2 regions of the Microbacterium sp. 2MCAF23 genome follow, and region 2 is predicted to be linked to the other one. Evidence: predicted binding sites of a transcription regulator. Region 2 holds the regulator's gene; the other holds the start of a gene.
What was found. The regulator HrcA, encoded in region 2, represses chaperone genes, less so after heat shock. The targets are predictions, from matches to a motif close to TTNGCACTCGNNNNNNNCGAGTGCNAA.
Positions count from the first base shown of each region.

Region 1: groES (co-chaperone GroES) is a predicted target of HrcA. The motif match lies at 3,642-3,668, and genes of this name have one in related genera.

Region 1 is NZ_JBFRGY010000013.1:144,869-153,057, forward strand. Features, by position in the region: gene AB4078_RS14645 (DHA2 family efflux MFS transporter permease subunit) at 1-440, shown strand, start outside; gene guaB (IMP dehydrogenase) at 569-2,071, opposite strand; gene rarD (EamA family transporter RarD) at 2,180-3,139, opposite strand; gene groES (co-chaperone GroES) at 3,267-3,563, opposite strand; gene AB4078_RS14665 (THUMP-like domain-containing protein) at 3,814-5,064, shown strand; gene AB4078_RS14670 (hypothetical protein) at 5,071-6,264, opposite strand; gene AB4078_RS14675 (hypothetical protein) at 6,269-6,712, opposite strand; gene tsaD (tRNA (adenosine(37)-N6)-threonylcarbamoyltransferase complex transferase subunit TsaD) at 6,712-7,818, opposite strand; gene rimI (ribosomal protein S18-alanine N-acetyltransferase) at 7,811-8,189, opposite strand, start outside.
Region 2 is NZ_JBFRGY010000002.1:112,206-120,394, reverse strand. Features, by position in the region: gene AB4078_RS02045 (PhoH family protein) at 1-169, opposite strand, end outside; gene AB4078_RS02040 (HIT domain-containing protein) at 240-587, opposite strand; gene AB4078_RS02035 (16S rRNA (uracil(1498)-N(3))-methyltransferase) at 625-1,353, opposite strand; gene dnaJ (molecular chaperone DnaJ) at 1,360-2,466, opposite strand; gene hrcA (heat-inducible transcriptional repressor HrcA) at 2,516-3,550, opposite strand; gene AB4078_RS02020 (carboxylesterase/lipase family protein) at 3,649-5,088, shown strand; gene hemW (radical SAM family heme chaperone HemW) at 5,178-6,422, opposite strand; gene AB4078_RS02010 (DUF1990 family protein) at 6,454-7,104, opposite strand; gene lepA (translation elongation factor 4) at 7,177-8,189, opposite strand, start outside.

The sequences.
Region 1 (8,189 bases), on a different contig from region 2:
TGCTGCTGCAAGGCGTCGCCCTGGGCTGGCTGGCCGCCCAGCTCGCCACAGACGTGCCCTACGCCGCTCTCGTCGCACCCTTCGTCCTCGCCGGCATCGGCATGGGCCTCGTCTTCGCCCCCTCGGCGACGGCACTGCTCGCCACGCTCGGCCTGATCGACCACGCGAAGGCGTCGGGAGTGAACTCCACGCTCCGCGAGCTGGGCGTCGCCCTTGGCACCGCCGTGATGACGGCGATCTTCGTGGGCGCCGGCGGCCAGCTGCTGCCCGACCACTACGTCGACGCCTCTCGCCCCGCCGTGTTCACCGGCGCCGCGGTACTGCTGGTCGCCGCCGTCATCGCGCTCTGGCTGCCGGCTGGGCGCGGCGGGCACGCGGAGGATGGGATCGACGTCGAGGCGGAGGCCGCCATTCCGGAGGCTCTCGCCGCGGGTCGCTGAGCCCCCCTGCTCGCTGGTCGCAGATTGCGGTTCCACGGCAGGAATGACCGCAATACGCGACCAGTGAGCAGGGCCAGGTGGACGACGAAGGCCCGGATCCGATTTCAGGATCCGGGCCTTCGGAGATCTCAGCGCTTGTAGTTCGGCGCCTCGACGACGATCTGCACGTCGTGCGGGTGCGACTCCTTGAGCCCGGCCGCCGTGATGCGCACGAACTTGCCGCGCGTCTTGAGCTCCTCGATCGTGCGCGCGCCGACGTAGAACATCGACTGGCGCAGGCCGCCGACCAGCTGGTACGCGACGGCGGACAGCGGGCCGCGGTAGGGAACCTGTCCCTCGATGCCCTCGGGGATGAGCTTGTCGTCGCTGGGCACGTCGGCCTGGAAGTAGCGGTCCTTCGAGTAGGACGTCTGCTTGCCGCGGGTCTGCATCGCGCCGAGCGAGCCCATTCCGCGGTACAGCTTGAACTGCTTGCCGCCCTGGAACACGATCTCGCCCGGGGACTCCTCGGTACCGGCGAGCAGGGATCCGAGCATCACGGCGTCGGCACCGGCGACGAGCGCCTTGGCGATGTCGCCGGAGTACTGCAAGCCGCCGTCCGCGATGACCGGGATGCCGGCCGGGCGCGCCGCGAGCGACGCCTCGTACACCGCGGTGACCTGCGGCACTCCGACGCCGGCGACGATGCGGGTGGTGCAGATCGAGCCGGGCCCGACGCCGACCTTGACGGCGTCCACTCCGGCGTCGACGAGCGCCTGCGCACCCTCGCGGGTGGCGACGTTGCCGCCGATGATGTCGATGTGCGCGAAGGACGGATCCGCCTTGAGTCGCTTGACCAGGTCGATCACGCCCTGCGACTGGCCGTTGGCGGTGTCGACGACGAGCACGTCCACACCCTTGTCGCGCAGCGCCTCGGCGCGCTCCCAGGCATCGCCGAAGAAGCCGATCGCCGCGCCGACCCGCAGGCGGCCCTGGTCGTCCTTGGTGGCGAGCGGGTACTTCTCGCTCTTGTCGAAGTCCTTGATGGTGATCAGGCCGGCGAGCTTGCCGTCCTCGTCGATGAGCGGCAGCTTCTCGACGCGGTGCTTCGCGAAGAGCGCGATGACCTGTGCGGCCTCGACGCCGACGGGCGCGGTCACGAGGTTCTCGCTCGTCATCACGTCGCGCGCGAGTGTGGTCTGCTTGGCGGATCCGGAGACGAAGCGCATGTCGCGGTTCGTGACGATGCCGACCAGGCGGCCGTCAGGGTCGACCACGGGCAGACCCGAGATGCGGTACTTCGCGCACATCGCGTCGACCTCCGCGATCGTCGCGTCGGGGGTCGTGGTGATCGGATCCGTGATCATGCCGGACTCGCTGCGCTTGACGCGGTCGACCTGCGCGGCCTGATCGGCGATGGAGAGGTTGCGGTGCAGGATACCCAGGCCGCCCTCGCGCGCCATGGCGATCGCCATGCGCGCCTCGGTCACGGTGTCCATCGCACTGGAGAGCAGAGGTGTGGCGACCGAGATCCGGCGCGTCACACGCGAGGAGGTGTCCGCCTCGCTCGGGATCACGTCCGTGTGCCCAGGCAGGAGCAGGACGTCATCGTAGGTCAATCCGACAAAACCGAACGGGTCGTGCTGCTCCATGGGTTGCGGGGCTCCTCTTCTGCGCGCGTGTATCGATTCTAAGTGCCGCGTGGGGTGCGGTATTCCCAGGAACGGACTCGTGGAGTGGACGCCCAGGGAGCCGGTCGATCAGGGCACGGGGATCGTGTCGGTGCCGGGGTTCGACGCCTCGACCGTTCCTCGTCCGGATCGGATCCGGCGGGCGGCGAGAGCGAGGTCGATCAGGAACACGGCGATCGCGACCCAGACGATCGCGAAGCCGATCCACCGCTCGGTCGGCATCGGTTCGTGCATGACGAGCACGCCGACCAGGAACTGCATGATCGGGGTGATGAACTGGATCATGCCGATCACGGTCAGCCCGATCCTGCGGGTGCCCGCGGCGAACAGCAGCAGCGGCACGGCGGTGGCGATGCCCGCGAAGGCGAGCAGGCTCGCATGGAGCGGGCCGTTCGCGCCCATCGTGATGCCGGTGGTGAGTCCCACGGCGATCAACTGCACGACGGCGACCGGCAGCAGCCAGAACGACTCCAGGGTGAGACCGCTCACGGCGTCGACCGAGGGACCGATCTTCTTCTTGACGAGTCCGTAGATGCCGAACGAGGCGGTCAGCGAGAGCGCGATCCATGGGAAGGTGCCGTGGGCGAAGACGATCACCAGCACCGCTACGGTCGCGATCCCGATCGCGACCCACTGCAGCCGGCGCAGCTTCTCCTTGAGCACGAACACGCCCAGCAGCATGGTGCCGATCGGGTTGATGAAATAGCCGAGGCTGGTCTCGACAATCTCGCCGTTCAGGGTGGCGAGGACGAACACCTGCCAGTTGATGTAGATCAGCACCCCGGCGAGCGCCGTCAGCGCCAGCAGTCGCGGCTGCCGGACGATCGTCATCAGCGGCTTCCAGCCTCGGGTGATCGCCAGCAGGATGAGGCAGAACACGAACGAGAGCGCGACCCGCCAGGCCACCAGTTCCCACGGGCCCGTCGGCGCGAGCAGCAGGAAGTACAGCGGCAGCACGCCCCACAGCAGATAGGCGCCGATCGCGGAGGCGACGCCCACGGTCTGGGCGCTGCGGGGGGTGGTGGTCACCGATCCACCCTATTGCCGTGAAGCGACATCAGGTCCGCCGCCTCCGATCGACCGCGGGTCCGGATCCGGGAGACGTCGAAGGCCCGGACGCACAGGGCATCCGGGCCTTCGAGACGTCAGTGGACGCTCAGCGCACCACGACGGCGAGCACGTCGCGCGCGGACAGCACGAGGAACTCGTCGCCGCCGAACTTCACCTCGGTGCCGCCGTACTTGCTGTAGAGCACGCGGTCGCCGACGTTGACGTCGAGCGGGACGCGGTTGCCGTTGTCATCGATGCGGCCGGGGCCCACGGCCACGACCTCGCCCTCCTGGGGCTTCTCCTTGGCGGTGTCAGGGATGACCAGGCCACTCGCGGTGGTCTGCTCGGCCTCGACCTGCTTGATGACGATGCGGTCCTCGAGCGGCTTGATGGAAACCGACACGGTCTACCTCTTTCTTGACGGTTCAAGACTGATTAGCACCCTCAGCCTGAGAGTGCTAACGACAGTCTAGGCACATCGCTGGCACTCATGCAATCAGAGTGCCAACCTGCCCCTGCCGTCCGCCCCCGCGCCGAGAGCACACGCGCTCGCCGACTGCACGGCGTGTTGGCGCGAAGAACGTGTGCCCTCGCCGACAGCGCGTGCACCCGACGGGCCGGTCCGCGCATGGCGGACGGATAGCCTGGACCGCGTGGATATGAGCGAACTGCGAACCCTGCTGACGCCCGAGGCGCTGCGGGCGATCGACGAGCTCGGCGAGATCGGATCCACGGATGCGGCCGCCCGCGCGGTCATGCGCCTGCGGGCGGAGGGGCACTCGCCCGAGTTCGTGTCCGCCGTGGTCGGCCAGGCGCGACTGCGCACGAAGGGGGCGGCGAAGTTCGGCGAGTTCGCGGACCGGATGCTGTTCACCCGCGCCGGCCTCGAGCAGGCGACCCGGCTCGGCGTCGCCGCGCGTCATGCGGGGCGGATGCGCGCCGCCGGGATCGCGCACGTCTCCGACCTCGGCTGCGGGATCGGCGGCGACGCGCTGGCCTTCGCCGGCGCGGGGCTGCGGGTCACGGCCGTGGACGCCGACGAGGTCACGGCCGCGCTGGCGGCGTACAACCTCGCACCGTTCGGATCCGACGCCGAGGTGCGGCACGGGTTCGCGGAGGATCACGCGCCCTCGACCGCTGGAGACGGCGTTTCGTCTCGGTCGCCTTCGGCGTCCTCGCTCAACGACCCCGGAGGGGCGACCGAGGCGGTGTGGCTGGATCCGGCACGGCGCAGCGCGGGGCATTCCGAGACCCGTCGCGTCTCCGCAGACGACTACTCCCCCTCGCTGGACTGGGCATTCGCGCTCGCCGCGCGCATCCCCACCGGAATCAAGCTCGGGCCCGCCCATGACCGGGACACGATCCCCACCGACGTCGAGGCGCAGTGGGTGAGCGCGGATGGTGACGTCGTCGAGCTGGTGCTGTGGTCGGGCGAACTGGCGCGCGAAGGTGTTCGGCGGGCTGCGCTCGTGATGCGCGGCGACCGCGCGCACGAGCTGACCGCCCCTGCCGACACGGAGGACGCCGAGGTGCGGGAGCTCGGCGCCTATGTGCACGAGCCCGACGGCGCCGTGATCCGCGCCCGCCTGATCGGCGACCTGGCGCGCAGCCTCGACGCGGGCATGCTGGATCCGCACATCGCGTATCTGACCTCCGATGCTCCTGCCGACAGCCCGTTCGCCGCATCGTTCCGGGTGCGCGAAGTGCTGCCGATGAACCCGAAGGCGATCGGATCCGCCCTCAAGAAGTCGGGCATCGGACGCCTGGAGATCAAGAAGCGCGGCGTGGACGTGGATCCGGCCGCGTTCCGCAAGAAGCTGAACCTGCGCGGCTCCGCGGAGGCGACCCTGATCCTCGTGCGCATCGGCGACAGGCGGCATGCGATCCTCGCGGACCGGGTCTGAGAGCCGTCATGGCGCCGTGAGGAGTCCCTCGACCCCGACATCGGCGTTCTCCGTGATGATGAGATACGGCACGGCGTACACGGCGAAGCGCATCTCGATGATCGCGGAGGGCCGGTCCCGCGTCGCGGCCAGCTCTAGCCTGACCACCGTCCCGCGGGGATCCACAGGCTCGGTGAAACTGAGAACCTTCGACGAGCCGTCATACGTGCTGCCATCCGATCCGCACGCCCGCTGCGTTTCGGGGGCCTCGACGATCAGGCATTGGGATGTTCCGCTGTCCGCGTAGCCGCGCCAGATCGTCAGCCCCCGCCAGCGCCCGACGATGGACAGCCCCTCGAGCTGCTGCTCGGCCGAGATCCTCGCCGTCGCCGCGATCTCCGCGTCGCTCATCCCCTGGTTCATCGTCCGCGACTCGGCCTCCCAGCGCTGGATGGCCCCGCCGGGGAACCCTCGTCCCGCGAGGAACACGACCCCTCCGTAGCCGACCTGCACGTTGCGGCCCGAAGCCGGAGCAACGGTCGTGTTCACCTGAAGGGAGTACGGATTCTTCTTGAGGTCCTCGATCCGCTGGCACTGCCGCTCCATCGGCAACCCCGGCACGTCCAGCGCGGCGCAGCGCAGTTGTCCACCCACCTCCGTCCAGGTCCACAACAGGGCATCCGCCTGCCGATCGAGCAGCAGTACGCTCCCGGGGTCGTACTTCGCGTCGTGGAGGAGCGTGTCCCGCCGCTCAGCCTCGCCGGACCGGAGGGCGAGCCCCACGTCGGGCGGGCGCGGGATGGCCCAGCCGATCAGCAGACCGACGAGGATCAACGCCGCCGCTGTGCCGATGAGGTAGCGAGGGCGCTTCCCGCGGCTGGTGGCGAACCAGGCGACTACCCGTTCACGAGCTGTCCCGAACGGCCGACTCCGTCCCGTTCCACCGACGATCACGCCGGATCCGTCAGCGAGACGGTACATCGTCGGCGGATCGGGCGCGAGCGGTGGGGAGCCTTCGTCTCGGTGCGCTCGCCCCGGAACAGGTTGGGCGCCTGACGTGGGGAGCGTCCCTTCGGCAGGCTCCGGGCCCGGCGCGGCGGCATCCGCGCGCCGCAGCTCCGTCAGCTGCGCGGCCTCGGCCGGACTCAGGCCGGATCCGTCCCGGCCGAAGGCACGGCGCTCCAGCTCGCGACGTTCCTCGCCCGGTTCCGGATCCGCCATGGCGCTATCCGAACCAGCCGAACCGGTAGGCGGCCCAGAGCAGCCATCCCGCGCTGTACAGCGTTGCCACGCTCCCGAGCACGAGCGCCCAGACCGCCAGGGCACGACTCTCCTCCGGCCGGCGCAGCGACATGATCGCGGCGATCACCGAGACGATCGCGACCGGGATCCCCCAGCCGACGAACAGCGAGGCGAACAGAGCCACGATCGCGGACAGCAGCGCCCATGGCGCCAGCCGCGGCTCGGCGGGCGCCGGCGTCGGGGCCTCGGTCCCGTCCGTGGGGTGCCACTCCTCGTGTGCCACCGTCGCGCCGTCCCGGTCGAGCTCGAGATCCTCGATCTCGACCCCGCCGTCCAGCTGCGGCCCGCTCTCCACCCCCACGGGCACGGGAGCCGTCGGCAGCCGGGTGTAGCGCTGCGGATCCTTCCCGTCCGTGGTCGCCATCATCAGACCTCGGCGCCCACGCGGACGCGAGCGTCCGCCGCTGCGGAGGAGTCCTCTGCGACCTGGATCTCGGTCACCGGCAGCGTCGAATCGGCGCCGAACGCGAGCGTGGAGGGGCGCCGGCCGGAGGCGATCAGCTCCGCCGCGAGCCCGGCGATCATGGCGCCGTTGTCGGTGCAGAGCGACAGCGGCGGAATCCGCACCGTCACTCCCGCCTCCGCTGCACGGGCGAGCGCGACGTCGCGCAGCCGGCGGTTCGCGATGACGCCGCCGCCGAGCAGCAGCCGAGGCACGCCGCGGTCGGCGCAGGCCGCCAGCGCCTTTGTCACGAGCACGTCGACCACGGCCTCGCGGAAGCTCGCGGCGACGTCTGCCACGGGGATCGGGTTGCCCGCGGCCTCCTCCCGCTCGATCCAGCGGGCGACCGCGGTCTTCAGCCCGGAGAAGGAGAAGTCGTAGCGGTGCTTGTCCAGATCCGACGCACGCGATAGCCCTCGCGGGAACCGGATCGCGGCGGGATCCCCGTCCACCGCCGCACGGTCGATCTCCGGCCCTCCGGGATACGGCAGGCCGAGGATGCGGGCGACCTTGTCGAACGCCTCGCCGGCGGCGTCGTCGACGGTCTCGCCGAGCAGTTCGACGTCGGTGGTGAGGTCGCGCACGTGCAGGAGCGAGGTGTGCCCGCCCGAGACGAGCAGCGCGATCGTGGGGTACTCCAGGGGCACGGAGTCGGGTGTGAGGATGTCAGCGGCGATGTGCCCGACGAGGTGGTTCACGGCGTACAGCGGCTTGCCGAGCGACACCGCCAGACCCTTCGCCGCACCGATGCCGACCATGAGCGCACCCGCGAGTCCTGGCCCGCTGGTCACTGCGATTGCGTCGAGGTCTTCCAGTCGCACCTGCGCCTCGGCGAGGGCCCGCTCGATCGCCGGCTGCATCTCCTCGAGGTGCGCCCTGGCCGCGACCTCGGGCACGACACCGCCGTAGCGGGCGTGCTCGTCCATGCTCGACGAGATCGTGTTGGACAGCAGGGTCCGGCCGCGGACGATCCCGATCCCGGTCTCGTCGCAGCTCGTCTCGATCCCGAGCACGAGGGGCTGGTCAGTCATCGGATCCCTTCCCGCGCAGGTCGAGCTTCATGATCACGGCATCCACGTCGTCGGGCTGGTAGTAGCCGGCCCGCCGGCCGATCTCGGCGAACCCCTCCGAGAGGTACAGCCCCTGGGCGACCGGGTTGTCGGCGCGCACCTCGAGGAACACCTCGCGTGCGCCGCGCTCCGCCGCTTCTGCGAGCAGCGCCCGCAGCAGCGCTCTGCCGCGGCCGGATCCGCGGTGCTCGGCATCGAGGGCGATGGTCTGGATGTCGCTGTCGGCGGATCCGCGCAGTGCGCGCACGCCCCCGTAACCGACCACGTGCTCGCCCTCGGCCTGCTCTGCACCGTTCTCCACGTCGACGAAGTAGCGGCCGTGCGGGCTCGCG
Region 2 (8,189 bases):
CGGAGCGCGTCAGCTCGATGAGCTCATCCACGAGCTTCTGCGCCGAGCGCACCGCGGCCGGCTCGCCGGTCAGAGTGACCTCGTTGCCGCGCACCAGCACGTCGACCGCCGGATGCTCCTTCTCGAGCATGCGCAGCAGCCGGTCCTGTGGTCCGAGCAGCTGCACCATCGCGACCCCGTCCACCTCGATGCGGGCGGAGGTCACGGACTGGGAGGGCGCGACGCCCTCGGCCGTGTCGTCAGAAGCCAACGAGCTTGTTCTCCTCAAGATTGCCGAGCACGTGGGCGTGCACGTGGAAGACGGACTGCGCGACACTCGCGCCGTTGTTGAAGATCAGGCGGTACTCGCCGTTCGCGTGCTCATCGGCGATCTCCTTCGCCGCAGCGACCATCTTCGCCATGAGTCCGGGGTCGCCTGCGGCGAGCTCGGTGACGTCGCGGAACTGCTCGGACTTGGGGATCACGAGCACATGCAGAGGCGCCTGCGGGTTGATGTCGCGGATTGCGAAGACATCCTCGGTCTCCAGCAGGATCTCGCCGGGGATCTCCCCGTTCAGGATGCGCGTGAAGATCGAGGGTTCGCTCATGGAATCAGTCTATCCGCGCGGTGCCGGGCGGCGTCGGCTACCAGCGCCCGCGCGCCACGTTCAGCACCGCGATGGCGGCGGGGCCCGCGGTCGAGGTGCGCAGCACGGTGTCGCCCAACAGCACGCGTTCCGCGCCGGCGGCGACAAGACGCTCGATCTCCTCGGGGGCGATCCCGCCCTCGGGGCCGACGACCAGCACGATGTCGCGCTCGTCCGGGACGAGGGCGGACAGCGCCGCAGGCGCCGTCGGGTCCAGGATCAGCACCCGCTGCGTCGCCGCACGGCGCGCCAGATCGGCTGTCGCTTCGACGGATGCGACCTCCGGGATCCAGGATCGGTGGGCCTGTTTGGCGGCCTCGCGCACGATCGTGGCCCAGCGTTCCCGGCCCTTCACCGCCTTGGCCCCCTCCCACCGGGAGACGCTGCGCGCCGCCTGCCACGGAACGATCTCGTCGACGCCGAGCTCGCACGCGGCCTGCACCGCGAGCTCGTCGCGGTCGCCCTTCGCCAGCGCCTGCACGAGCAGGATCCGCGGATCCGGTCTCGGATCCTCCCTGCGCGACAGAATGCGCACCTCCACCAGGCCGGGGGCTGAGGACGCGACCTCGCCCTCGAGCCAGACGCCCGCCCCGTCTCCGAGCGTGATCGGCTCCCCGATCCGCACCCTGCGCACGACAGCGGCGTGCTTGGCCTCGGCGCCGGTGAGGGCGAGGACCGAACCGGCCGCGGCCGCCGTCGCGTCGGGCGTCACGAAGTGCAGGGCCATCGCGGGTCAGCCCCGGAAGCGGTCGCGCAGTTTGGAGAACAGCCCCTGGTGGAACTCGGCCAGCTTCGGCGCCGGTGCCTTGGTGCGCTTGGCGAAGTCCTCGATGAGCTGGCGCTCCTTATGGTCGAGCTTGGTCGGGGTCAGCACCTGTACGCCGACGCGCAGGTCGCCGCGCTGGGTTCCGCGCAGCGGCGTGACGCCGCGGCCCTTGATCGTCAGCACATCGCCGGACTGGAGGCCCTGGCGGATCTCCAGATCCACGGGCCCGTCCAGCGACTCGATGGTCGTGGTGGTCCCGAGGATCGCATCGCTCATCGCCACCTCGAGAGTGGCGAGCAGGTCGTCGCCGTCGCGGCTGAAGCGGGCGTGCGGGGAGACCGTGACCTCGACGTACAGGTCGCCGTTCGGGCCGCCCGCGCGGCCGACCTCGCCCGACCCGGGCAGCTGCAGGCGCAGGCCGGACTCGACGCCGGCGGGGATGTCGAGGCCGACGGTACGGCGCGAACGCACCCGTCCCTGACCGTTGCAGGTCTGGCACGGGAACGGGATCGTCGTGCCGAAGCCCTCGCAGGAGCCGCACGGCGCGGTCGTGATGACGTTGCCGAGCAGGCTGCGCACCTGCTGCTGCACGTGTCCGGATCCGCCGCAGATGTCGCAGGTAACCGGTGAGGTGCCCTCCTGGCAGCAGGAGCCCTGGCACGTCTCGCACAGCACGGCGGTGTCCACGTCGATGTCGCGGTGCACACCGAACACGACGTCGCCGAGCTCGAGCGTGACCCGCACCAGCGCGTCCTGGCCCCGCTCCCGGCGCGAACGCGGCCGGGCCGCGCGCGCCCCTCCGCCCCCGAAGAAGGTCTCGAAGATGTCGCCGAAGCCGCCGAACCCACCGAAACCGCCGTTGCCGTTCTGGTCGCCGCCCATGTCGTAGCGGCGCCGCGAGTCGGCGTCACTCAGCACGTCATAGGCGTGCGTGACGAGCTTGAACCGCTCCGCCGCATCCTCACTGGGGTTCACGTCGGGGTGCAGCTGACGCGCGAGCCGTCGATACGCCTTCTTGATCTCGTCCTCGCTCGCATCGCGCGAGACGCCGAGAACCTCGTAGTGATCCGTCACCATCGCCTTTCCGGGCCGCCGTCGGCGGCATGCGTGTTCGTGCGGCCGATCAACGGCCGGTCTCATCCTCTTCGAGCAGCTGCGACAGGTAGCGGGCCACGGCCCGCGCCGCCGCGAGGTTGCTCGGATAGTCCATGCGGGTCGGCCCCATCACGCCCACGCGCGCGGTACCGCCATGCGTCAGGTAATCGCTCGCCACGATCGAGGCCTCGCCGAGGCCGAACGCGGCGTTCTCCGTGCCGATGCTCGCCGCGAGTCCGTGCTCGTCGACGTGCATCTCGCTCATGAGGCGCAGCAGCGTCACCTGCTCCTCGATGGCCTCGAGGAGCGGATGGATGCTGCCGCGGAAGTCGTGCTCCCGGCGGGCCAGGGTCGCCGCCCCCGCCATGACCAGGCGCTCCTGCCGGAACTCCGCGAGCTCCTCGGCAACGGCGCGCAGCAGCGCACCAAGGGCCGCGTCGATCCGAGGGCCGTACGAGGTCTCCGCCGCCGCCTCCACGCGCTCGGCACCGCGGCGCACCGAACGGCCGGTCAACAGCTCGGTGATGACCGCGCGGAGCACGCCGAGCTCTGGCTCGTCGAGCTCGACCGGCAGCGGCACGATCCGCTGCGACACACCGCCGGCGTCGGTGACCAGCACGATCAGCAGCCGGCTGGGGCCGAGGGCGACGAGCTCGACGTGCGTGACGTGCGCACGAGCGAAAGACGGATACTGCGCCAGCGCGACCTGGCCGGTGAGGCGTGTGAGCACGCGCACCGTGCGAACCATGAGGTCATCGAGGTCGGCAGGATCCGCGAGGAAGGCCGTGATCGCGTTGCGCTGTGCCGAAGAGAGCGGTCGCACCTGCGCGAGGTGGTCGACGAAGACACGGTATCCCTTGTCGGTCGGCACGCGCCCGGAAGAGGTGTGCGGCGCCGCGATGAGGTCCTCGTCCTCGAGCTGGGCCATGTCGTTGCGGATCGTGGCCGCGGACACGCCGAACGCGTGCCGCTCCACGATCGACTTGCTGCCGACCGGCTCGTTCGTCTCCACGTAGTCCTCGACGATGGCACGGAGCACCTGGAGTCCGCGTTCTGAGACCATCACTCCTCCTCACCGTTGGCACTCGTGCGACCTGAGTGCCAATCCTATCCTGCCGGGCCGGGAGCGGACCGAGGATACGACACTCTTAGGATGTGGCCATGGGTCAGGACGTCGTGCGCACCAGGATCTCCTCCGGCGACCTGCTCGGCCGACGTGACGTCGGTATCGATCGCTACCTCGGCGTGCCGTACGCGGCGCCCCCTTTCGGCGAACTCCGCTTCCGGACCCCGCAACCGGTGGAACCCTGGTCTGCACCTCGCGACGCCGAGACATTCGGTCCGACGGCCCCGCAACTGCCGTATGCAGGGGCGACCGCGGAGATCCTCGGCAGCGTCCGCATCGACGGCGACGGCATCCTCACGGCGAACGTCTGGGCTCCGGCCGACGCGAACTCGGCCCCTGTCGTGCTGTGGATCCACGGCGGCGCACTCGAGCGCGGCACGGCGGCACTGTCGATGTACGACGGCACGGCGTTCGCCCGCGACGGGGTGGTGTTCGTCAGCGTCGGCTACCGGCTGGGGTCCGAGGGCTTCTCGGTGCTCGAGGGGGCGCCCCGCAACCTGGGGCTGCAGGACGTTGCGGCGGCCCTGCACTGGGTGCGCGACGAGATCGCGGCGTTCGGCGGCGACCCGAATCGGATCACGCTCATGGGCGAATCCGCGGGCGGCGCGCTCGTGGCAGCGTTGCTCTCCCGGCCCGACACCCGCGCGTTGGTGCGCGGCGCGATCGTGCAGTCCGGACCGCTGGAGGCGCAGACGCCGGAGCGCGGCGGACGCGTGACCCAGCAGCTCGCGAAGCGCCTCGGCGTCGCGGCGACGCGCGAGGCATTCACGTCTCTCACTCCGGATGCCCTGCTCGAGGCACGGCGCGCGCAGTCCGCCGGATCCTCCCCGCTCGGCGGTGCCCCCGGCTTCCAGCTCGTGCGGGATCCCGATTCGCTGCCGCGATCACCGCACGAGGCGCTCGCCGACGTCGATGTGCCGCTGTTGATCGGCACCAACACCGACGAGTACCGTCTGTGGTTCCCGCCGGAGGCGCTGGCCGCAATCCGGCCGTCGAAGCTCCTGCTCGCGCGGCTCGCCCTGCGGATCCCGGCCGCAGCCGCCAGGGCCGTACGTGCCGACCATCCTGGAGGGAGCACCGGGGAGGTGTTCGGCCAGCTCGCCACAGACCTGTTGCTGCGCGCGCCGGCCGCCCGGGTCGCGCGCGCCCGCACCGCGCAGACGTTCGTGTACGAGTTCTCGTGGCCGAGTCCGGTGCGTGACCTGCGCGCCGCGCATGCCCTGGAGATCGGGTTCGTGTTCGACCGGCTCCGCGATCCCGAGAGCGCCAAGATCGCGGGCACCGCGCCCCCGCAGGCCCTGGCCAGCGCGATGCACGACGCCTGGGTGCGCTTCATCCGCGACGGCGATCCGGGATGGCCGGCGTTCGACATGCAGCGCACCGCGGCGCTGTTCGATGGCGCAGGCGAAGGGCCCGTCATCGGCCCGCAGCGAAGGCAGACGGTGCTGGATCTGCTGCCGGCACCCAGGGGCTGAGCGTCGTCCGCCTCCGCTCACTGGTCGCGAATTGCGGTTCGCTGCGGCGAATGAGCGCATTTCGCGACCAGTGAACGGCCTGCGCCGGATCAATCCGTCAGCGCGCGCACCACGGCGTCGGCGAGCAGCCGTCCGCGCAGCGTGAGCACGAGGGTGCCGCGCAGTGCGGGACCGGCTTCGACGAGGCCGTCGGCGATGAGCCCCGCGACCCTGGTGCGGGCGTCGGCCGCGATGGCGTCCAGCGGCATGCCCTCCGCCATGCGCGAGCGCAGCAGGATCCGCTCCAGCAGGGCGGCATCTGCATCGGGCCGCTCCGTGCCCGCTGCCGGTGACTCCCCCACCGCGAGCCGCTGCGCGTACGCGGCAGGGTGCTTCACGTTCCACCACCGCAGGCCGGCGACGTGGCTGTGCGCCCCGGGCCCGAAGCCCCACCAGTCCGTGCCGCGCCAGTACGCCATGTTGTGCCGGGAGCGCTGATCCGCGGCACTGCGACCGACCTCGGTCGAAGGCCGACGGGCCCAGTTGCTCACCTCATACCAGTCGAACCCGGCCTCGCTCAACAGGCTGTCGGCGAGCTCGTACATGTCGGCCTGCAGGTCGTCGTCGGGAGCGGGAACCTCGCCGCGCCGGATCTGACGGGCGAGTTTCGTGCCGTCCTCGATGATCAGCGCGTACGCGGAGATGTGATCCGGATCCAGGGCGATTGCGGTCGTCAGCGAGGAACGCCAATCCTCCAGCGACTCCCCCGGTGCGCCGTAGATGAGGTCCACGCTGACCGCGAGCCCTGCGGCGCGGGCCGCGTCGACCGCGGTGCGCACGTTCTCCGGCCGGTGCGTGCGGTCGAGCGCCGCGAGCACGTGCGGCACGGCGGACTGCATCCCGATCGACATCCGGGTGACACCGGCGGCCGCGAGCTCCTCGGCCACCTCAGGGGTCACCGTGTCGGGGTTGGCCTCCACGGTCACTTCGGCATCGGCGGCGATGCCGAACGCGCCGACCACGGCGCCGAGCATGCGGCCGAGGTCGCCCGCCGGCAGCAGCGTGGGCGTCCCGCCGCCGAAGAACACCGTGCTCAGCGGGCGGAGCGGACCACGCTCGGCCAGCACGTCGCGGGCGAGGGCGATCTCCTGGATCAGGGTTTCGGCGTACGTGTCCTGCCGCGCACCGCGCAGCTCGGACGCCGTGTACGTGTTGAAGTCGCAGTAGCCGCAGCGCACCCGGCAGAACGGCACGTGCAGATACGCAGAGAACGGCGCGTCAGGATCGATCGGCAGATCATCCGGCAGGCGGCCATCCGCGGGAGCCGGATCCCCGAGCGGCAGGGGGCCGGCCATCAGGCCGTCCTCCCCGTCAGCAGAGACCCCATCAGAGGGGCGTCGCGTACAGCGGGGAGATCGCCCGCAGGTACCGAGCGAACAGCTCGCGACGGCGGCGCTTCACCAGATACGGGAAGCTGCGGTACAGAAAGCTGTTCGGTCGGTCGAAGGCGCGCACCGTGAACCACACCTCGTCGGCGTCGTTCCACTCGATGTCGAACGACTCCTCGCCGCTCACCACGGATCCGGCGACCGTGCCCAGCACGAACCCGATCCGGTGGGTCTGCTCCGTCACCGAGATCACCCGCAGCTCGGCGTCCGCACGCATGCCCGACACCCGTCCGTGCAGCTTGAGAGTCATGCCGGGGCCCACCCACGGCGTGCCGTCCTCGTCGTAACGCGGCTCCACCTCGGTACGGCTCGGGGCGATCGGGGCGCCCTCGGCGTCGAAGCTGACCCCGGCGTACCCGGGGCTCGATGCCGGACGCACATCCGTGAGCTGAAGACCCGCCGCACGTTGCGCCGTCCAGGACAGCAGGGCGTCGCCGGCGGTGCGGAACCGCTCTTCGCCACTGCCCAGCCGCCACGACTCCTCGGCGGGAATGCTCCGCTCCGGCGGATACTGCATCAGGTCGGGCGCGTGGGTTGCCCCCACGGCGGCATAGTCCACCGTTCCTTCTCGGAATGTCCCGCGACGCATGACAACCACCCTACTTGCTGGCCCCGGCGCCCCACCCAGGTTCTCCCAAGGGTGGGGTGCATCGCGCGCAGCCTACTTCTTGTCCTTGCCCTCGACATCTCCCGAGAGCGCGGCGATGAACGCCTCCTGGGGGACTTCGACGCGGCCGACCATCTTCATCCGCTTCTTGCCCTCCTTCTGCTTCTCGAGGAGCTTGCGCTTACGGGTGATGTCACCGCCGTAGCACTTGGCGAGCACGTCCTTGCGGATGGCGCGGATGGTCTCGCGGGCGATGATGCGTGCGCCGATCGCAGCTTGGATCGGCACCTCGAACTGCTGACGCGGGATCAGCTTGCGCAACCGCTCGGCCATCATCGTCCCGTAGGCGTAGGCCTTGTCGCGGTGCACGATCGAGCTGAACGCATCGACCTTCTCGCCCTGCAGCAGGATGTCGACCTTGACCAGGTCGGACTCCTGGGATCCCGAGGGCTCGTAGTCGAGCGAGGCGTAGCCCTGCGTCTTGGACTTCAGCTGGTCGAAGAAGTCGAACACGATCTCGCCGAGCGGCATGTTGTAGCGCAGCTCGACGCGCTCCTCGGAGAAGTACTCCATGCCCAGCAGGGTGCCGCGGCGGGACTGGCAGAGTTCCATCACGGTGCCGACGTAATCCTTGGGCAGCAGGATGGCCGTCTTCACCATCGGCTCGGAGACGGATCCGATCCGCCCGTCGGGGTACTCGCTGGGGTTGGTGACGGTGACCGTCTCGCCGGTGTCGGAGGTGAGCACCTCGTAGACCACGCTCGGTGCGGTCGTGATGAGGTCGAGGCCGAACTCGCGGGACAGCCGCTCCGTGATGATCTCCAGATGCAGCAGGCCGAGGAAGCCGCAGCGGAACCCGAAGCCGAGTGCGACCGAGGTCTCCGGCTCGTACTGCAGCGACGCGTCGGAGAGCTTGAGCTTGTCGAGGGCCTCACGCAGCTCCGCGTAGTCGCTGCCATCGATCGGGTAGATGCCGCTGAACACCATGGGCTTCGGGTCGGTGTATCCGGCCAGCGCCTCGGTCGCGGGCTTGCGGGCGTTGGTGATCGTGTCGCCGACCTTCGACT